Regions from separate parts of the Caballeronia sp. AZ10_KS36 genome, predicted to be linked through region 2. Evidence: predicted binding sites of a transcription regulator. Region 2 holds the regulator's gene; the other holds the start of a gene.
The links. Region 2 encodes FNR, which switches genes on or off when oxygen is low (the NO sensors DNR and NnrR bind a similar motif). Its sites were predicted from a motif close to TTGATNNNNATCAA; they were not measured.
Positions count from the first base shown of each region.

Region 1: a site for FNR is predicted at 9,226-9,239, ahead of NCR35_RS18035 (universal stress protein). Genes of this name have one in related genera too.

Region 1 covers NZ_JALQDQ010000026.1:20,667-31,612, reverse strand. The annotation lists gene bcsA (UDP-forming cellulose synthase catalytic subunit) at 1-1,407, opposite strand, end outside; gene bcsQ (cellulose biosynthesis protein BcsQ) at 1,404-2,192, opposite strand; gene bcsP (cellulose biosynthesis protein BcsP) at 2,189-2,848, opposite strand; gene bcsD (cellulose biosynthesis protein BcsD) at 2,972-3,427, opposite strand; gene NCR35_RS18055 (ATP-grasp fold amidoligase family protein) at 3,889-4,749, opposite strand; gene NCR35_RS18050 (glycosyltransferase) at 4,865-6,142, opposite strand; gene NCR35_RS18045 (SUMF1/EgtB/PvdO family nonheme iron enzyme) at 6,425-7,744, opposite strand; gene NCR35_RS18040 (helix-turn-helix domain-containing protein) at 7,902-8,624, opposite strand; gene NCR35_RS18035 (universal stress protein) at 8,729-9,211, opposite strand; gene NCR35_RS18030 (MFS transporter) at 9,485-10,946, shown strand, end outside.
Region 2 covers NZ_JALQDQ010000036.1:71,666-82,611, reverse strand. The annotation lists gene mgtA (magnesium-translocating P-type ATPase) at 1-1,197, opposite strand, end outside; gene NCR35_RS22295 (hypothetical protein) at 1,267-1,692, opposite strand; gene NCR35_RS22290 (lipocalin family protein) at 1,860-2,447, opposite strand; gene NCR35_RS22285 (hypothetical protein) at 2,617-2,973, shown strand; gene NCR35_RS22280 (hypothetical protein) at 3,170-3,409, opposite strand; gene NCR35_RS22275 (universal stress protein) at 3,595-4,086, shown strand; gene NCR35_RS22270 (PAS domain-containing sensor histidine kinase) at 4,210-5,577, shown strand; gene NCR35_RS22265 (response regulator) at 5,574-6,272, shown strand; gene fnr (fumarate/nitrate reduction transcriptional regulator Fnr) at 6,462-7,286, shown strand; gene NCR35_RS22255 (zinc-dependent alcohol dehydrogenase family protein) at 7,297-8,286, opposite strand; gene NCR35_RS30100 (DUF1488 family protein) at 8,286-8,762, opposite strand; gene NCR35_RS22245 (c-type cytochrome) at 8,844-9,242, shown strand; gene NCR35_RS22240 (DUF3564 family protein) at 9,264-9,695, shown strand; gene NCR35_RS22235 (hypothetical protein) at 9,711-10,025, opposite strand; gene NCR35_RS22230 (hypothetical protein) at 10,160-10,639, opposite strand.

The sequences.
Region 1 (10,946 bases), on a different contig from region 2:
ATGGCGGAAGCTGCGCTGCATGCGCGAATTGGTGATGCTCGCGTGCATCATGTGCGGCAGCGCGAAGATGGCGATGGTGCTCGCCGCCGCTTCGATCACGTGCGCGCCGAAGAACAGGTACGAGAGCGGCGCGGTGAGAAAGACGAGACGCGGCACGCCATAGAAGAAGTGCAGCATGCCGTTGAGGTAACAAAGCCGCTGGCCTATCTTCAGGCCCTTGCCGGTGAGCGGATTGTCGATGCGGAAAATCTGCGTCATGCCGCGCGCCCAGCGAATGCGCTGCCCGATATGCCCGGACAGGCTTTCGGTGGCGAGACCGGCCGCCTGCGGGATCGCGAGATACGCGGTCGTATAGCCGAGCCGATGCAGCTTGAGCGCCGTATGCGCGTCTTCGGTGACGGTTTCGACCGCGATGCCGCCGATCTCTTCGACCATCGAGCGGCGCAGCACCGCGCACGAGCCGCAGAAGAACGTCGCGTTCCAGAGGTCGTTGCCGTCCTGCACGAGACCGTAAAACAGTTCGCCTTCGTTCGGCACCTTGCGGAACGTGCCGAGATTGCGCTCGAACGGATCGGGCGAGAAGAAATGGTGCGGCGTCTGCAGCATCGAAAGCAGCTTGTCGCGCAGGAACCAGCCGAGGCAGACCTGCAGGAACGAGCGCGTCGGGATGTGATCGCAGTCGAAGATGGCGAGGTATTCGCCCTTCGTGATCTTGAGCGCCTCGTTGATGTTGCCCGCTTTCGCGTGGCGGTTGTGCGTGCGGATCGTCCAGTTGACGCCGACTTCCTCGCAGAACGCCTTGAACTCGGGACGGCGGCCGTCGTCGAGCACGTGAATGGCGAGCTTGTCGGTCGGATAATCGAGCGCGAGCGCGGCGTAGATCGTCGGCTTCACGACCGAGAGCGGCTCGTTGTAGGTCGGAATGAAGATGTCGACGGTCGGCCACTGGCTGCGGTCCGCGGGCAGCGGCAGCGGCTTGCGCTTGAGCGGCCAAGCGGTCTGGAAGTAGCCGAGCAGCAGCACGAGCGCCGCGTAGACTTCGGCCGCGACGAGCAGAAGGCCCCACGCGGCGTCGAGCGGACGTTCCCAGTACGTGGTCTCGGTGAGCCGCCAGTACATGTAGCGGCCCGACGCGACGATCGAGAGCATGATCATCACGAGCGTCGCGTATTGACCTTGCAGACGCCGGAATCCGAGCGCGCAGACGAAGCAGATGCTTGCGAACGCAAGCTGCTGGCCGAACGCGAGCGGCACCGTGACGACGAAGTACAGCGCGAACGCGGCGAACATCGTAAGGAGAACGACGACGATGCGGCTGCCCCAGATGCTCGCATCGACGAAACGTTCCAGCCGCGAGGTCGCGACGCTCACCTCCGTCTCGGGCGACGGGATCTTGGCCGAACTCATGCGAGCTTCCTCGACGAAGCGGCCATCGCGTCGGTAGCGGCGAGGAGCCACTCGCCGCACGCGCGCAGATCGGCGGCGGCTTGCGAGAGCGGATCGTAGTGAATCAGCGTGGTGTCGCACGCGAGCGATTCACAGACGCCTTCGTCCTGATGGATCACGCCCGGAAACAGCTTTGCGCCGAGCATGTTTCGCAGCACCTTGAGCACGTCCTTGCTCAACTGGCGCGACTGATCGACCTGATTGACGACATAGCCCTGGCCCGCGAAGTCCTGTCGCGGCGCGGCGTAGGCATCGACCATGCGCTCCATGCCGGGAATCGCGGCGTAGGAGGCGGCGTCGGCCAAGACGACGTTCAGCGCGAAGTTCGCGGCCGTCAGCGCGGTGCGCGTGTAGACCGACGAGCCCGGCGGCGTGTCGACGATCACGATGTCGTTCGCGTCCAGCGCGAGCGCATCGAGCGAGCGCGCGAGCCACGAAGGATCGCTGTCGACGAGCGCCTCGAAGCGGCGGCGGTCGTCCTCGGTCACGGCGCCGTAGGGCAGCACGGTCACGCCATCGACGCCGTCGAACATCACCGACTGCCACGGCTCGCGGCTAAGCGTTGCGCGCGAGATGCCGTCGATGCTGTCGAGCGGAATGCCGAAGTGAAGGCGCAGCGCGTTCTGCGGATCGAGATCGAGCACGATCACGCGGCGGTTGCGCGCGGCCAGCACCGAGGCCAGATTGGCGGCGAGCGTCGTCTTGCCGACGCCGCCCTTCGCGGAAACTACCGTGATGACTCTCATAAGCGGGGAAGGCGGCCGGCGCGCGTGTTCGTGGGTTCGCTCACCGCGCGGCCGGCGTGCCGCAGACGTTCGAACAGGACGTTGAGTGAATCCGCCGGTGCGTTCGTCGCCTCTTGCGCTTGCGGCTTGAAGAGCTTGCCGAGGATGGACTGGGGCGCGGAAGGCGCGGGCGCGTTCGGCACGCTTTTAGGCACTTGCGCAGGCGCGGGGCGCACGGGTTCCGGCTTCAGCGCCGCGGCTACGTTCGTGACGGGCGCAAGCGATGCAGCGGTGGCATCGGCCGAATCGGGAATCGTTCCTGTCTCGTCCGACGGCGATTCGCCCGTCGCCGAAAAGCGCAATGCGCTCAGCGATTCCGCGGCGGGCGGAGTGACCGGCGGAATCGCGCGGCGATGCGCGCGCATGAAGAGCTGGCGCTTGCCGCGATTGATGGGCATGCCTGCGGGCTGCGTGTCGGAAGGCTCGCTCGAATGCGGCGGCGCCTCGCGGCGCGGCCGGATGTCGGGGATGGCGGGCTGCGCGAAGTCGAGCGTCGCGAGCAACGGCCAGCGGGTGCGCGCCGACTGCGCCTCGTTCTCCCGGCCGATTTCCTGGTAGTCGCCTGCATTGCCGCCGAAATGGTCGAACAGCTTCTGGATATCGCGCGAAGTACTCATGATGCCGCTTCCTCGTCGTGCCTTACGTGATGCGTGGCCGGTACTGCTCGTTGTGGTCCGCCGAACCGGGCGGTCGATGCCGCCGCGTCGAGGCGGCGGTCACCGGTATTCGAAACGCCGGATTCAGACTGCGGCGCGCGCGAGCCTGAACTCGATGGCGGTGTCGCCGCCGAATTCGCTTGCCTGCCGGATAGCGAGCCCTTGCGCGCCCAGGCCGGCGAGCCACTGCTGATACGCGCCCTCGAGAAACGCCGGCGTCCACGCGAGGGCGCTCTCGCCGAAGGCCGGCAACGGCGCGCAGTAATGCACGATGCTCAGGTGGTCGCGCTCGTCGGACAGTTCGACGAAGCCCCAGTCGGTGTCTCGCCACAGCGTGTTGAGCGCATCCGCGAGCGCGGACGTCGAATCGCAGGGCGGCAGCGCATGCGCCTTCGCGAAGCGGCTGCCCACGCGATGCATCAGCTCGCGCAGTTCGCCATGTCCGATCTGCGCCTCGAACTCGTCCGCGAGCGCGGACAGCATGCCGCGCCATTGCCTGGATATTTGTCTGTCCAAAAGATAATCGAAGATAGCGGCCATGTTTTTATTAGGGCGTGCGAGCACCGATCCGGACGTTTGTCCAGGCGCTATTACCGCCAGAACTTACTTCAATGCGTTTTTTTTCGCCAGCGAAAAGACTAGCTGTTGTTTCTGTCAATTCGGCGAATGCGGCGGGGGAAGCGGCTGATTCTGGGATCTCGCAGCTCGACCGTGAACGTAAGCTGGACAAACCTTCCCGCGTGACGGCGATGACATGCCACGGCCTTCGCGGCGGCGGCAGTGTACCATCTCGTTAATGTGCCGGAGCCATGCGTCGCGGGTGTTATTTCATCCCGATCGACCCTATGCGGAACTAATTACTTGAGCGATTGCGTCGTCGCTTTATGGTTTGTCGAGGGCGTGAATGCGGCCATTGCCAATGCGATGTGGCACGCGACCGGCCGGCGCGTGCGCGGATTGCGTGTCGTATCGAGGACTTGTCCTGAGCCTCGGTGTCCCGATTACATCAAGCGGCCCCATTCATAGTCGACGCTGTCGGGCGTCAACGGGAACAGGCCCGCGCCGGGCGTGAATGTCAGTTCACCGAAGTAAATATGATCGTCCACGTTATAAAGGTCGACCCGCACGAAGTCGAAATCGCTTGCGAGGGTGCGCGCTACCCATAGGATTTCGTCGAGGTTGTGCGGACGGGGAGCGGGCTTGTCGCTCTGCGAGTAGTGCCCCATCTTGATGTCGAGCCGGTTCCAGTGAGCGTCGTAGATATCGCCGCGTGGATGTCCTTCGAATCGATCCGAAATCACGAGAATGAAAATCTGCGGATCGTCGGCGTTTCTGTTGAAGACATGGATCTTGATATCGGGCGGCACCTTGTTGTCCGGCCCGAGAAGGAGCTTCTCGAACAGAATGCGGCGCTCGATAGCCTGATAGTGCCGTTCCCTCGCCACCGTGAAGAAGTTCGTCGACAACCAGCGCTGCGCCAGCGCATTCAGCGCCTCGAACGAGGTCTCGCGCTTGTCCCTGACGAGCTTCACGAATCCGCAGCCGTGATTCGCCTTCATCACGAAGGTGGAAGGAAGCGCGTCGAATTCGCGCTGGGTGAAAGAGGACGGCGCGGCGAACAGCGGAATCAGATACTTTTCGCCGATCTTGTCCGCGACATAAGCGCGAACCTTCAGCTTGTCGGAGAGATCGGTATAACGCGGGTCGGGCGCAAGGCAGCGCTGCAAGACCTTCTCGTTGAACGTCGCCGGATTGCGCAGATTCGGAAAGCGGCCGATCCTGCGACGATGATAAAGGCTCAGCAACACCTTGTCGGGCAAGCAAACCTTGATACCGTGAATGAGCATTTGTCTTGCGGTCATTCATCTGCCTCCATCGTCAGCGGTCGATTCGAACGCTCGCTCAGTTAGGATTCTCGACGCGACGTGGCTCGACACGCGAGCCCGACGCCGGAACGGTCAAACGAGAATGAAGGCACTAACTGGGTGGACGGTTGTAACCGACCGCTACCTCGTCGCCATGATATGTGTGGTCGTCCGCGCTCGCGGGCGTAGCGTAGCCGAACGTTCGAACGAGCAGTCTTTCCAGATCCGCATCGAGCGCCTGGCCGTTGAATTCGTTCTCCACCTTGCGACGAGCGTTCGTGCGCATCGCCTGCACATCGACCTTTCCCTCCACGATTGCGGAAAGCGCCTCGGCGATGCCGCTTGCCGAACGCTCCTCCACGAGCAGGCCGGTCACGCCGTGCGCCACGAGCTCCGGTATGCCGCTGTGCCGGGTCGCGACGACCAGCACGCCCGTCGCCATGGCCTCCATGATCGACACCGGAATGCCTTCCATGTCGCCGTTGCTCGCCACGACGGAGGGCAGCAGGAACACGTCTGCGCTCTTCAGTTCTTCGAACACGCGCTCGTGCGAGCACTTGCCGAGAAAGTTGATCTCGTTCGTACTGGACGACGCAGCGCTGCGCAGCGCGTCTTCGAGCGGTCCGAAACCGATGAGGTTCAACTGCACCGGATGCCGGCAACTACGCACTCCTTCGATGGCGTACGCCAGTCCCTTTTTTTCGGTGAAGCGCGCCACGCTCAGCACCTTCAGCGGGCGATGCAACGGCCGGTTGCTCGCCTGCGGAGTCAGCCGGTGCGTTTCCACGCCCACGTGGTGAACCTTCGTTCGCGATTCGGGCGCGCCCCATTCGATGAGCCGGTTGCGCCAGAGATTACTGATCGGCAGTAGCAGCGGGCTCAGGCGAAAGAGGCGCCGATAATGCGGCAGCCATCGTTCGACGACCGCGTGATCGCTCATGTCGGCACCATGAAAGACGGTGACGATAGGCCCGCTCAACAGTCCGGCTTCCTTCAGATACATGGCGCGCACGCCGATGGGGCCGAAGTGCGCGATCACGACGTCGAAGTCGATGCCCTCCGTGTCGCCGCCCGACACGATGTCGATGAATGCGGAGCGACACCCGGTCGCCGCCGCGCGAAGGGCGACAGACAGGCGCTTGCGCCGCTTGTCGTCGATGCAAGCCAGCGCGCCGAGCTTCGCGCACGACACGGAGTGGCGCAGCATGCTGACGTCCTGTCGAAAGACGCGCAACTCCACGCGTCCCCGCGTGGGGTCCACCGCAGTGTCGTCGTACTTCGCAGCCAGGGCGAACACCTCGTGACCGCGCTCTGCGAAGCCTTTCATCTGACGGAGAACGAACGTTTCGGACGGAACCGGCAACTTGTCGACGATGAATGCAATTCGCATCGGCTACCCTCGGAAATGTGGTCGCGTCAAACTCAGTGCATTCCCGCGTGACTCGCGATGCCGCGGCATTGCACGTCACATCGTTGCAGTCATGCACTGGCTTGTCGTTCGTCTTGCCGATGGTAGTCGATCGAAAATGGAAATGCACTCGCCGCGTCGCCGCTGCAAGCGGTTCATTCGTCGTACGAATCGACGGGAAGTGCTGTCGTTGTCGGTTAATCAAGCGGGCAAGCGGTAGAACATTTCGTTCACCGAACGATGTCTACGCTTGCCGGCTGAGGCTCAGCGGACGTTCACGCAGCGAAAGCCTGCATAGACGTACTGATAGTGCCCCTGAAACCAGTTGCGAAAGCTCGGGCGCAGCATGCATGCAGCCGTGCGCGGAGAACCGCCCTTGATGACGAAGTGCTTGCCGTCGAAGAAGTTGGCGGAATAGCCGAGATAGAACGGAAACGGCTCGAAACCTTCGAGCGGGCCGAAGGTCGTCGAGGTCCACTCCCAGCCGTTGCCGTATTGCCCCTCCACGCCGAAGTCGCTGCGGTTATCCGGATGCGCCTGCACGGGCGTCGGGTCCCAGCGGCGGAAGTCGAAATTGCCTTCCGCGACGTGCGGCGCGCCGATGGCCGCGCGCTGCCACTCCGCTTCCGTCGGCAGGCGCTTGCCGGCCCAGCGCGCATAGGCGTTCGCTTCGGCATAGCTCACGTAGACCGGCCAGTCGAGCGGCAGCGCGATCTCCTCGAACATCGTGCGCAGCTTCCAGCCCGAGTCCGTTCGATGCTGGCTGTCGGCGCCTTCGTCGCCGCGCACCCAGAACGCCGGATGCGCGATGCGCTGCGCTTCCTTCCACGCCCAGTCGTCGTCGGTCCATAGCCCGCGGTTCCAGTAACCGCCCGCGTCGATGAAGCGCAGATAGTCGCCGTTCGTCACCATGTAGCGGTCGATGTCGAATGCAGGCACGTCCACGCGCATTTCGCCGAATTCGTTGTCCCAGCCGAAGCGCTGGCTGTCGCGCGAGAGACCGAGCGTCACGCTGCCGGCCGGCACGTGCACGGTTTCATGCGAGAGCGCGCGATCCGTTGTGCGCTCGGACGCGGCATCGGCCGGTGCTTTTTTCCTGTCGACCGGTAATTGATGCAACATGTACGCGAGCGTCTCCGCGTGCATCAGCCGATGCTCGATCGCGACTTCGAGCAGCTTCGCGGGCGACTCGTCGGCGGAAACGGGGTGCGCGACGAGCGTGATGGGATCGAAGCGCGCGTCGATGTCGGCGCGCACTCGCGCACGGTATGCGTGCACTTCGTCGAGCGAGGGCCAGTCGCCGGGTTGGTCCGTCGGTAGACCGCCATCCACCGGGTCGATGCCGAACGCGAACAGCTGGTCGTAAGCAGGCTGGGCGTTCGGCAGATGGAACAGGCGCTGGTCGAACAGATTGCGGTCGAACGCCTCGAGATGGCCGATATAGAAGACGATACGGTGGCGCTCGGCAATCGGCCGGTCGTACAGATGCTCGCGCTTGACGATATCGAAGAGTTCGTCGGTGACGCGGCGCGCTTCGGCGAGCCGGTCGAGCAGCGGATGACGCAGGGATGGTTCGCGATTCATGTCGCTCGGTCTCCGTGGCAGGCCAAGGCTGTGCCCTGGAAAACAAAAAGACTAATGCGAAGCGAAGCGCGTGCCAAGCCGATAATGGCCGGCGTTTGTTCGGGCGCGGCGAACAGTCGGGCGCGAAGCCGCACCGGGCGGGGCGGCAGGCAAATTGTCAGATACTGCGCAGGCGCTCGAAATCGCGGATGCGAATGGATTTGCCGTGCGCCTCGATCAGCCCGAGCTTGTCGAAGCGCGAGAGCGTGCGGCTCACGGTTTCGAGCGTCATGCCGAGATAGCTGCCGATGTCGTCGCGCGTCATGCGCATGGTGAACTCAGTCGCCGCATAGCCGCGCCGCGCGAGCCGCGCCGACATATCGAGCAGAAGGCGCGCGACGCGTTCGTCGGCGCGCAGCATGCCGAGTCGCACGACATGGTCCGATTCGCGGTTGATCGCCTGGCTCATCATGCGGTGCATGCGCCGCTGAAGCGCGTCGGTTTCGCGGCACATGCGCTCGAAAAGCGCGTACGGCACGACGCAGACCGTGCTGTCTTCCAGCGCCACCGCGTCGCACGTATGCCGCCCGTCGCCGATGCCGTCGAGACCCAGCGCGTCACCCGCGAGCAGCAGTCCGGTGACGCGCTCGCGGCCGCCGTCGCGGCTGCCGTCATGCGTGACGAGCGTCTTGAGCGAACCCGAGCGCACGGCGTAGAGCGAATCGAACGGGTCGCCCGTGCGGAACAGCGCCTCGCCGCGCCGTATCTTGCGGGTTACGGAGATGATGTTCTCGAGCCGCGAGACATCATTGGCGCACAGCCCTTCGGGCATGCACAGATGGCGCATGGCGCAGCTCGAACAATGCGCGGCGCGGCGCCGCATGGAAGTCGAATCGGACATGGCGGACTTCGTTTCTTGATAAATGACAAAACGATTGTCCCATAGCGGACCTTGCCGACACCGCGAAAAAATGCCGCGCCCCCGCGCCTTGCCGGATGCTTACATCATGGGTTATTCGCGACGTCCGGAACGTTTGGTACACCTGCCGCCGACGGAACCAATAGCACCGGCAGCGTGGCCTGCCGCAGACAACGCTCGGCCACGCTGCCGAGAATCAGCCGTTGCACACCCTTGCGGCCGTGCGTGCCCATCACGAGCAGGTCGGCATCGAACGTGCTGGCAGCCGAGAGAATGAGCGAGGCGACGTCGTCGCTCGCGGTGGCATCGGCGGTCACGACGCTGCCGGCAATGCCGCGCGCTTTCATCGCCTCGGCGGCCTCGCGGGCGAGCGCCGCGCCTTCTTCGGCGAGCCCCGCCTGCAACGGCGACGGATCGTAGCCGGGCACGTCCACGTAGAGCGGCGCGCTTTCGACGACGTAGAACGGCTGCATGACGGCCTCGTGCTGGACCGCGAGGTCGAGCGCCGTCTGGAAGGCGCGTTCCGAGGTGCGGCTGCCGTCGATGGCGACGAGGATGCGTTTGAACATTGGCGTGTGCTCCGTTGATCGATGTCGAAAGCGCGGCGGCGTTCCGCTGCGTCCCGGCCCTTGAGCGCGGTGAATGCACGCGGAGGATAGCGCGCGCAGGCTCGCGCATTTCTGAGATGAGTCGATCCGCCGCACGTAACGCCGTACAATTCGTCTTTCCACCGACTAAGCGCCCGCTTAACACCCGACCGCATGACCGACGCCCGCACGACCGACGCCCGCACGCCTGACGCCCCTTCTCACGCACTTGCGTTCCGCACGGCTCTTTACGCGATGCTCGGCATCGGCCTCGTCAACATGCTGGTCGCGCTGGACCAGACCGTGGTCAGCACGGCGCTGCCGTCCATCGTCGCGGAACTGCACGGCTTCGAGTATTACGCGTGGATTGCGAGCGCCTATCTGCTCGCTTCCGTCGTCACCGTGCCCGTGTTCGGGCGGCTCGGCGACTACTTCGGGCGCAAGCGCTTCGTCATTGCGGCGGTGATCACGTTCACCGTGGCGTCCGTGCTGTGCGGGCTCGCGCCGAACATGCTGTTTCTCGCGCTGGCTCGCGGGCTGCAAGGCGTCGGCGGCGGCATGATGGTCGGCACCGCGTTCGCCGCGATTCCCGATCTGTTCCCCGATCCGCGCACGCGCGTGCGCTGGCAAGTGGTGCTGGCGGCGGCCTACGGCATCGGCACGGCGGCGGGGCCGTCGCTCGGCGGCTGGATGAGCCAGCACTGGGGCTGGCGTTCGACCTTCCTCGTCAATCTGCCGGTCGGCGCGGCGGCGCTGTACTTCATCTGGGCGCATCTGCCGAATCTGCACCGGCCGCGCGAAGGCGGCGTGAAGATCGACTGGCTCGGCGCGGCGCTCGTCGCGCTCGTGCTCGGCGGGTTTCAGTCGCTGATCGAGTCCGTGCCGAAAAGCGGCCTCTCGGGCGGCAACATCGCGCTCGGCTGCGTGGTCGTGGCGGGCGCGGCGGCGCTCCTGGTCTGCGAACGGCGCGCGACGCATCCGATTCTGCCGCTCGACATCTTCCGCGATCCGCATCTGGTCACGCTGTTCACGCTGTCGTTTCTCGCGGGCTTCGTGATGTTCTCGCTGATCTTCTTCGCGCCGCTCTTGTTGCAGGGCGGCTTCGGGCTCTCGCCGCAGGAGGCCGGTCTGCTTGCGACGCCGATTGCCGCGTGCATCGCCATCGGCAGCTTTGTCAATACGCGTATCGTGATCCATCTACGCAAGCCGACGAAGATTCTGACCATCGGCTTTTCGCTCTTGCTGGTGGCGTCGGTCGCGCTGGCGTTCGCGCGCGCCACGACGCCGCATGTGTGGATCGAATTGCCGATGGCCGCGGTCGGCATCGGCCTCGGCTTCGTGCTCAACAACATGAACGTGTTCGGCCAGGAGATCGCTGGCCGCGAGCGCTTCGGCATCACGACGGCGCTGCTGCAATCGACGCGCATGGTCGGCGGCATGCTCGGCACGAGCATCGTGGGGACGATCGTCGCGCATCATTACGCGAACGTCGTGACGCGCACGATCAGCGTGCTCGGCGCGGGCGCGGCGGCGCAGTGGCAGCCGCGTTTCGCTGACCCGCGCATTCTCGTCGACGAAGCGTTGCGCGATACCATGCAGCGCGAACTGACGGCGGCGGCGCTGGACGCGCCCGCGCTCTTCGACGCCGCCCGCGATGCGCTCGTGCAGTCGGTGCACATCGGCGTCATGCTGACGGGCGTGGCCGCGCTCGTCGCCG
Region 2 (10,946 bases):
CTGATGCAGGCTGTTCAGATACGCATATTCGAGCACGCGCGTGGACTCGTCGCCGCGCACATCCAGATGACGCTTCAGAATGATGCGGTCCTGCGTCAGCGTGCCGGTCTTGTCGGTGCAGAGCACGTCCATAGCGCCGAAATTCTGGATGGAATCGAGACGCTTGACGATGACGCGCTTCTTCGCCATCTCGATTGCGCCCTTTGCCAGGTTGACCGTCACGATCATCGGCAGCATCTCGGGTGTCAGCCCGACCGCGACCGCGACCGCGAAGAGCAGGGCCTCGAACCAGTCGCCTTTCGTCAGCCCGTTGATGACGAACACGAGCGGAACCATCACCGCAATCAGCGCGATCATCATCCATGTGAAACGCGTGATGCCCCGGTCGAAGCTCGTCGGCGCGCGCCGCGCGGCCATCATTCCCGCGACGTGGCCAAAGGTCGTGCGCGGCCCCGTCAACGCAACCACGCCGCAGCCGACGCCGCTCAACACCGACGTGCCCGCGAAACAGATGTTTTGGAGGTCGAAGGCGCTGTCGGGGCTGTCGTCGACGGCATGCGCGAATTTCTCGACCGGCATGGCTTCGCCGGTCAGCGACGACTGGTTGAGGAAGAGATCCTTCGCGGAAACGAGTCTCACGTCGGCAGGCACCATGTCCCCGGCGGAAAGCAGCACGATGTCGCCCGGCACGACTTCTTCCATCGGCACTTCGAGGTGCTCGCGAGCGCCGCCTCGGCGCACCGTGGCAGTCGTGCGCACCATGCGCCGCAGTGCGTCCGCCGCCTTGCCGGAGCGGTGCTCCTGCACGAAGCCGAGCCCGACGCTCAGCACGACCATCGTGACGATCATCGCGGCAGCGCGCTGTTCGCCGAGGTAGAACGACACCGCAGCCAGCGACAAAAGCAGCGCGTTGAGCGGGTTGACTGACCGGCTCAGCAACTCGCCGACGAGGTTTTGCCGCTCGACGTGCGCGACGTCGTTGCGCCCGTATCTGCGCAGTCTTCTTTCGGCTTCGTCTGCTTCGAGGCCGGCCGCCGCGCTCGATAGCTCGGCGATCGCTGCGTTCGCATCGAGCTGCGATAGCGCCCTCAGCCGCGCCGATGAGGCGGCATTGCCCGCCGCGCCCGATGCTCCGTGCGGCCCTTGCGCCGGGTGTCTGAGCAAGCCGAGCGAATGCGGGAGGTCGGGAATCTTCATCGCGTGCCGGGGTGTCGTAGGGACGGACGCCCAGCGTCGCACGCGGCGGGCCGCCGCCCTTGATTCACATCAAGCGGCCCGTTCGAGCACCGCGCACGTCAGGCCGAACTGTCGCGCGATGGATGCGAGCCTGTCCGCCCACTCCCACACGCCGAACACATCGTGCACGTTCTGCAGGCAACTCAGCAGCGCGACGGTACACGCATCGTCGACGTCGATATGGGCGCGCAGCAACGCCCGGCGCAGCGCGCGCACGCCGAGGTCCATGTACGGAGGCCGGCCTTCGACGCGCGGATCGAGAAAGCGCACGGGCACGCCCTCCATCACGCTCGCGTAGTCCGCCGGACGAATGAAGCTCCCGATCGGACAGCCGCCGCACCCGCCGCGATAGGCCGCGCCGCCGCGTGGCAGCAACGCCGCGCTGCGCTGAGCGAAGAGATGATCCACTGCCCTGTCGAAGATGTCCTGTCTGGACAGAAAACGCTGGCTGGCCATGATGACTCTCCTTTCCCGACGGCGCCGGCGTTGCGTGCGCACCCGGTGCGATTCCAGTATCGTCGATGCGGCAGGAGAACCCCATCAGGGGCGGCGGAATGTGCTGTCGGCGTGCGGGTAGTCATGTAGGGAAAGGCCTACGCCGACGTGAGCGCCCGGCGTGCCGGCTAGCGCGGAGCGTAGAAGCCCGGTTGGCCGATCTGGCCGGGAAACTGCGGGACTCGCCTGAAGCGCGTCGTGTCGAAACCCATTGCGTCGAGTTTCGTCAGCAAGGAACGGTAGACGTCCTCGCTCACGTGCGGATGCCGGGAAAGAATCCAGCCGGAATCCTTGTCCGGCGTCGCGCGCACGGTGTACTCGTAGTCGGGGTCGACATAAACGGTCAGCACCACCACTTCGAAAGGCCACAGCGGGCGAACCTTCCAGACCGAATTTCGCGCCCCGCGTTCAGGCGTGGCCATGAACGCGCTGCGGATTTCCGGCTGATCGAAGCCATGCTTGCGGCCCACGACGACGTCTTCGATGTGCCCGTCGGCGCGCAGGGTCCAGACCGCGTAACTGCCGACATAGTCCCGCTCGTTCAGCATCGGCATGCTAGCGATGACGTACCAGCGGCCCATGTAGCGCGGCAGATCCACAGCGGCCGGCACCAAGGGATCGTCGGCATGCGGATTCGGGTTGACGGGCGCCATCGTGCATCCCGCCACGACCCATGCCATGAGTCCAGCCAGTGCCGCGAGCGCGATTCGCTTCATGGCTTCGCCGCTTCGTCCGTCCGATAGAGTGCGTTCACGGTAATGGCAACGCGAAAACGCCGCTTGATGTGGGTCAACTCCGGCGTGTTGACCTGCATCAACTCGCCTGGGATGACCGCGGGCACAGTCACGGCATACCCGTTAGACGCGTTATTCCATGGAGACGGCGATGACTTTCCGCACAGGCACGCTTTGGGTCGTGAGCGCATTCGCCGCGTGCGCGGTTGCGGCCGCAGCGCAGCCCGAAGCGCCCGGCAGCATGAGCGAACAACGCATCGTCGCGCCTGTGAATCCGGACCCGCTGGTCGTGAAGCGCAATGCCGCCGCGCAAGCCGATGCCGAATACCGCGCAAGAAAACAGGCCGCCGCGCGCGAGCGGCGCGCCGCGCACGCCGAGGCGAAGGCACGCTACAAGGAAGAACTCGCGAATGCGCGAATCAATCGCAAGGGGGATCGGGATGCCGCGAGCAATGCGCTGAAGGCCATCGAACCGGATCAGCCGGAAGGCTCGCGTCGTTCGCACTGAAGGTCGTGCGTTTCCCGCTCGACACTGCGTGCTTGCCTCGCGGCCGGGTCGTGCGCTTGCCGTGCCGGATCGTGAAAGTGCCGAGGCGGCCGCGCTCGTTTGGACGGAAGCGCCGCCATGCCGGTATCGGGCGCTTTCGTGCGCGTGATCGTGACCGGTGCCACGCAAGGACGGCTTTCGCCAAGCGCCGCCGCACCTACACCGCAATCGTCTTCGACGTCTTGAGCCCGATCCACATCAACCCTTCTCGCAGTCCGGCGAGCATCGCATCGCTCTCGCTGACGTACGTCGATGCGTGTTTGAAGCGGTGAGCGAAACGCCCGCCCTCCACGTTCGGATGTTCGAGGCCGATCGAGCACATGAAGCCTCGCGGCGTCTCCTCAGTCTGGCAGGTGACGACCCACTGCGCGGCTTCCACTCTTGCTTTGAGCGTCATGTTCGTTCTCCCTTGGACGCTTTTCACTCTATGCGCCGCGCTTTTGGGCGCGTTTGCGCCAGGTCAAGGGTATGGCGTCCCGAAAGCGGCCTTGCGCCGGCTTGATCTGCATCAAGGGCCGGTGAGCCGCGACCGGTAGAGTCGGCGCAAGGAACGAATCGTCATTTCGACGCCACGAGGCCGCCATGTACACCCGCATTCTTGCACCCATCGACGGCAGTCCCACGTCCGCGCACGCGTTCGACGAAGCCTTGAAGATCGCGCGGGACAATCACGCCGAACTGCGGCCGCTATTCGTCGTGGACTTGCAGCCGGTCGCCTATGACGCGGCCGCCATGTTTTATCCCGACATGCGCGAGGCCATGATGGAAGAAGGCCGGCGCCTGACGTCCGAGGCCGCGAAGCGCATGGACCGCGAAGGCGTAAAGGGGACGCCGTTCATCGGCGAAGTGCAGTTGACGGGCGACGACATCGCCCAGCGCATCTGTCACTGCGCGGAAGATTTCGGCGCCGATCTCGTGGTGATGGGCACGCACGGCCGTCGCGGCTGGCGGCGCCTCGTGCTCGGCAGCGTGGCGGAACGCTTCGTTCGGCTCTCGCGCTGGCCCGTGATGCTCGTGCCCGGGCGCGATGCCGAGGAACTCGCGAGACGCGAGGCGGCCGCCGCCAGCGATTGAGACGGCGAAAGCCTGCGCGTGCGTCGGCAAGGGATCGGCGATAATGCATTCACCACGCGCTTACTGGAACCGCCCGGTCAGGCTGAAATAGCGCGACCGCGCGGACTTTCGCATCAGGCCGATATGACCAACAACGATGGCCCGGATTCCGTCACGGCATCGGCCGCTTCGGCAGGCCGGGTCGTCGCGCCGCGCGCCGGGTTCGCGACCGCCGTGCTCGCCGGCGCGATACTCTTTGCGGCATGGTGGGCCCTCGTTCGAAGCACGCTGAACGCTTCCGCGCTTACGCCGCGCGTCGCGGTATTGCTCATCGCGAGCGGACTGGCGAGCGCCGTGCTGCTCGCCTGCCTCGTCTACCTCGTCTTCCTCATGCGACGCCGCATGCACGGCGTCGCGCCCGCGTCGGCCACACTGCCCCAGGCGCGGCTCGACGGCATCATTCGCGCGACGACCGAAGCCATCATCACCGTCGATGCGCAGCAGCGCATCGTGCTCTTCAATCCAATGGCCGAGCGCGTGTTCCGCTGCCCGGCGAGCGAGGCCATCGGCGCGTCGCTGTCGCGCTTCATCCCCGAGCGATACCGCACGGCCCACGAGGAACAGGTCCGGCGTTTCGGACAGACGGGCGTGTCCGACCGTCAGATGGGCGCGCAGCGCGTGCTGTACGGCCTGCGGGCGGACGGCGAGGAGTTTCCCGTCGAGGCATCCATCTCCCAGATCGACGATATCGACGGCAAGCTCTTCACGGTCATTCTGCGCGACGTGACCCAGCGCGTTGAGGCCGAGGCGGAACTGCAACGTTCGCGCGAGGAACTGCGCGCGCTGTCGGCCAATCTTCAGCACGAGCGCGAAAAGGAAAGGACGCGCATTGCGCGCGAATTGCACGACGATGTCGGACAAACACTGAGCGCGCTGAAGATGGACGTCGCCGCGCTCGAAGCGCGGCTCAACGCCAGCGCCGCGCCGCGCGACGACGTGGCCGGCCAGCTCGCGCGCATGCGCCGGGCGATCGACGGCAACATCGCTTCGTTGCGGCGCATCGCCGCTCATCAGCGGCCCGTCATGCTCGACGATCTGGGACTCGCCGCCGCCATCGACTGGCTCGTCGACGACTTCACGCAACGGCAGGGCATCGACGTGGAATGCGAGTTCGGCACGGGCGAGATCGCCTTCAATACGAACGCAGCGACCGCCGTTTTCCGTATCATTGAGGAGGCGCTCGACAACGTCGCGCTGCATGCGCGCGCAAGCCGCGTGAAGCTCACGCTCGGCGCGCACGACGCCCATTGCGTGCTGCGTGTCGAGGACGACGGCGTCGGCGCGCCCGCGTTGCCCGGCGCGAACGGCAAGTCGTTCGGCCTGCTCGGCGTGCGCGAGCGCGCGAACGCGCTGGGCGGCACGGTACTGATCGAATCGAACCCGGACGACGGCTTCGCGCTGACCGTCCGGCTGCCGCTTGCTGCCGTGAGCGAACAGGAATCGCAACCATGACGATCAAGGTGCTGATTGCGGACGACCATGCGATGGTGCGGGAAGGCCTGCGCCATATCCTCGACAACGCGCACGGATTCGAAGTCGCGGGCGAGGCGAGCGATGGCGCGAGCACGCTCCAGCTTGCGCGCGCGACCGACGCCAACGTGCTCGTGCTCGACCTGTCGATGCCCGGCCGTCACGGGCTGGACCTGTTGAAGCAGATCAAGGAAGAACGCCCCGCGCTGCGCATTCTCGTCCTCACGATGCACGCCGAACAGCAATACGCGGCGCGTGCGTTCAAGGCCGGGGCGTCGGGCTATCTGACCAAGGAAAGCGCGAGCGCGGAACTGGTTGCGGCGCTCGCGAAGGTCGCGGCGGGCGGCGCATATGTCAGCCTCGCCATGGCCGAGCGCATGGCGCAAAGCCTCGCCGAACCCGCCGACGCGCTTCCGCATCAGCGCCTGTCCGACCGCGAGTTCGACGTGTTCCGGCGGCTGTGCGCGGGCGAATCCATCAACGAGATCGGCGACGCGCTGTACGTGAGCGCGAAGACGGTCAGCACGTATAAAGCGCGCATCCTCGAAAAGATGCACCTGCCGCACGAGGCCGCACTCGTGCGTTATGCCGTGCGGCACAAGCTCCTGGACGACGATACCGACGACAGCGACGGCAGCGACAACAGCGGCCATAGCGACGCCGGCCGCGACGTTTGAGCGCAGGCTTGTCAGGATTTCCCTACACCGCTTCGGAAACGCCTACCGAACTTTCCACGCGCGCCGATATATTTTTGAGATGGCGCGGTAAATAATTCGATGCATCAACCAACCGTTGCGCATCGAGGCTGTCGGGCCTTGCGATCGAAGCTGGCACGCGTGCGCGAATCGAGTTCGACAGGAGGCATCATGTTTCCGGTAAGCGATGGCAGAACGGCTACGTCACCCGCATCGGCACCGGCATCGCGCCGCGTGTTTCAGATCGCCCATTCAACCGATTCCACCCGTTCCGCCAATAGCGCCGATCGCGCCGACTGCGACATCAAGCACAAGTCCGTACGCTGTTCGACCTGCTCGATGCAGCGCGTCTGCATGCCGAGCGGGCTCACGCCGGATGAATCCGCGCGGCTCGATGCCATCATCTGCTCGACGCGCACCGTGCGGCGCGGCGAGACCCTCTACCGTTGCGGCGACGCGTTCCAGAGCCTCTATGCGGTGCGCAGCGGCTGCTTCAAGACCGTGGTGCTGCACCGCGAAGGACAAGAGCAGCTCACGGGCTTCTACCTCGCTGGCGACGCGCTCGGGCTCGACGGCGTCAGCTCGGACCACCACAACTGCGATGCGATCGCGCTCGAAGACAGCGTCGTGTGCATCATTCCGTTCGATCTGCTCGAGGTGCTTTGCCGCGAAGTTAAGGCGATCCAGCATCACGTGCACCGGCTGATGAGCAGCGAGATCGTGCGCGAATCGAGCCTGATGATGTTGCTCGGCACGATGACGGCCGAACAGCGCGTCGCCGCTTTTCTGCTGAACATCTCGACGCGCATGAAGGCGCGCGGTTATTCGCCGGCGCAGTTCGTGTTGCGCATGACGCGCGAAGAGATCGGCAGTTATCTCGGGCTCAAGCTGGAAACCGTGAGCCGCATGTTCTCGAAGCTCCAGAAAGCCGGCGTGGTCGATGCGCGCGGCAAGGACGTGCGCATTCTCGATCAGGCGGAGCTGGAAAGCGTGTGAACGAATGCACTCACGCCGCGATGCGCAGCACCGCGGCGCCGACCATGCGTCCTTCGCGAAGATCGGAAAGCGCGCGGTTCGCGTCGGCGAGCGGATAGACGGTCGTTTGCAGATGGAGCGGGATGGACGCCGCGCGCTGCATGAATTCCTGACCATCGGCGCGCGTCAGGTTCGCCACCGACACGATGCGCCGCTCGCCCCACAACAGCGCATACGGGAACGCGGGAATGTCGCTCATATGGATGCCGCCGCACACGACGACGCCGCCCTTCGCCAGCGCCGCGAGCGCCGCAGGCACGAGCGCGCCGGATGGCGCGAAGACGAGCGCGGCGTCGAGTTCTTCGGGCGGCCGCTCGTCGCTGCTTCCGGCCCACGCCGCGCCCAGTTGCAGCGCAAGGGCTTGAGCGGCGCTGTCTTGCGCGCGCGTGAACGCATAGACGGTGCGGCCCTCGTGCCGGGCGATCTGCGCGACGATATGCGCCGCCGCGCCGAAGCCGTAGATGCCGATGCGCCTCGCATCGCCCGCCATCTTGAGCGTCCGGTAGCCGATGAGTCCCGCGCACAGGAGCGGCGCGGCTTCGACGTCGCCGTAGCGCGACGGCAGATGCAGGCAGAACCGGCTATCCGCGACCATTCGCTCCGCGTAGCCCCCATCCAGCGTATAGCCGGTGAAGCCGGGGCTGTCGCACAGATTCTCGCGGCGCGTCGCGCAATAGGCGCAGTGGCCGCACGTGTGGCCGAGCCACGGCACGCCCACGCGGTCGCCCACGACGAAGCCGTCCACGCCCGCGCCGATCGCGGCAACGCGGCCGACGACTTCGTGCCCCGGAACGACCGGCCGTTTCGGATGCGCCAGTTCGCCGTCCACGACATGCAAGTCCGTCCGGCACACGCCGCACGCGACGACATCCACGAGCAGTTGCCCCGGACCGGCGACAGGATCGTCGATGTCGGCGGCGCGCAGTTGCGGGGCGGCGCCGTCGTAGAGCATTGCACGCATCATTCGGCTCCGTGCGTATCGCTTCGTTGATAGACGCTTCCTGTGTGGGCGGCGGGTGCATCGTCCGGCAGTCGCCGTGCTCGATGCCGCTGTACCCGCGCCGCGCCGCCGTCGTCGAAACGAAAATAGCCGCTGCGCAGCATGACCGGCATTCGTCCCACGCTGGTCAGCAATTGCTCGGCGGCGCCTTCTATCGCGACGCGGCCCAGTTCGAACGCGTGCCGCAAGTCTTCTTCCCGCGACGAAGCCGCGCCGAAATGATCTTCCAGCGCCTCTGCCGAGATGGTGCAGGGGATACGCGCGCCGTCGACATAGGCATAGAAGGTGAGAGCGGGTTCATCGCCTGCATAGATGGGCGCGCTCTGCGAAAACGTGATGTTCATGGTGATGTGCCTCGCACGGGATGAGTCAAGCGGCGCCGGCTCGCCGCCCTTCGATCGCGACATACCTATGATTGTTCGCTTGCCCGTGGCCATGCCGCTTGATGCAGATCAAGAGGCTCGTGCCGTGCGGCCGCATCATCGTCATGTGTCTTCACCCGGAACCCTTGCGCCGCCATGCTCACTTACTGCGCCGAACCTCGCGCCGAACCTCGCGCCGACCCGCGCGCCGACCGAGCCGTCCGCGCCCGTCATGCGCTCCTCATCGGCATCGTCGCGGGCGTGCTCTTGAGCGCCGCGCCCGCGCTGGCGCAGACGGAAGTCAACGCGCTCGTCGATCAGCACCACTGCATGTTCTGTCATACCAACGATTCGCCTTTCCTCGCGCCCTCGTTCCAGCAGATCGCCGAGCGCTATCGCGACGATCCGAAAGCGCAGGCGATGCTCGAACACAAGTTGCGCGTGGGCGGGCGCGCACACTGGGGCGACATGGCGATGCCTTCGCCGCCCGAGCGCGGCGGGTCGATTTCGGCGGAAGACGCGCATACGCTCGTGCAATGGGTGTTGCGCCACTAGACGTCCTCCATGGAGAGCGACATGCGTATCACGATCAAGCTCGATGGTTTCGATCACGCCGCGCAATCGGCGTTTGCAGTGCTGTGGATCGACCGCGAACGCGGCCGCTGGTCGCGCGAAGCGCACGAACGCGTCGAGTTGCCGGCATGGGGAACGTGGGAATCCGCGCCCGAAGGCACGCTGCTGCGCGATTCGGGCACCTTCGTGCCGCTCGTCTTGCTGCACGGACTGGTGCTCGCTGCCCTGCCCAAAGCGACCAGCGTACCGGAGCCGATGCAGCAAGGCCACGCCGACTATCTCGCATCGCGCGGCAGCAGAGCAACGCCCGCGAAGCTATCCGGACATTGGCATATCCAGTGCATCGACTGCGAGACGACGGTCCCCGAGCACGAACTCTTCTCCGACGAAGAGGACTGTGCGCGATCGGCCGGCTTGGGCTTCAGCGCAACGTAGAAACGCCACCCGTCCTCAACGCGCCGGCGACGACATGAACCGTTGCTTCAGCAGGCCCACGGCATTGTCGAACGCGTGGTGAATCGCGATGCTCAGGTCCGCGTCGGTACTGCTTGCGACGGGCAGGAGGTCGAACTCGCGCGTGATGAGATCGAGGCGCGCATCGAAAACGCGCTGTCCGGATGGATCGCGGTAAGCCTCGACCGTCAGATGGCAATTGGCGATGTCCTTCGCGAGCCGTTCCAGCCGCACGAGTTCCACGCCCGCCTCGCGTTCCGCGTCGTTGGACCCCGCGAATCCGAGATACGCAATCTGCAATCCGAGGCCCATGGCTTTGTTCTCCCCTCTCTCTGCAAGTGCCGGCGCGCCGGTGAACACCCTTTCTGATGGTTCAGATCGTGGCGATTAGACCATCGTCCTGGATTCGCGCCGGACGCGGTTGACTCACATCAAGCAGCGCGCTGTCATGCTGCGTCGTCGGGCAAGCGCGAACCCGGTTCGACGACATAAGCTCTGAAGTTCATCTCGATGCTGCGAATCTGGCTCGCGCAGCTCGAATACAGCCAGCCCGGGCCGCCGTCCATGCCGTACATGCCGCGGCACATGCCCCTCAGGCTGATGCGCGCCCGGTCGCCGTCGAAGCCATTGCCGGCCGCCGGCGTGCGCGTGGCCCAAAGATAAACGACGCCTGCTTCGAGCGGACGCCCTGTCTCGATGCTGGCCGCGTCCGCGCGACGGATGCGCGTGGCCGAATAACGCGCCACATACTGCCGCGTGCGCTCCCAGCGCGCCGTGCATTCTTCGCGACCCGTGCATTCGACCGACGCCAGCTCTCTTGCTTCTGCGAGTCGCGGCTCGGTCTCCCTGAAACGATTCCAGCGCGCGTCGGACGAACAAGCGGCCACAGTCAGCAGCAACGCCGCATACAGCATGCGGAATCTCATCTCGCGCTCCATCTGTAATCGTCGTCACGCGAAATAACCATACCGCAATGTAGCGCGGTGTTATTGATCTGCCTCAGTGGACGGCCATATGCGGTGTCGGTGCAACACACTGCACTGCGCGCAAGAGCGGCTGCCACGCCGCCTCGCCGCCTCACCGCCAAATCAATCCGCGTTTTTCCATATCACATAGCCGAGCGCCGCCAATGCGACGACGAACACCGTCGCCAGCGCGATGGCCGCTATTCCGAGGATCTTGCTCATCGCATTCGCCCATGAAGTCGTCGTTCCGCACGCGGGCGGCAGCGCA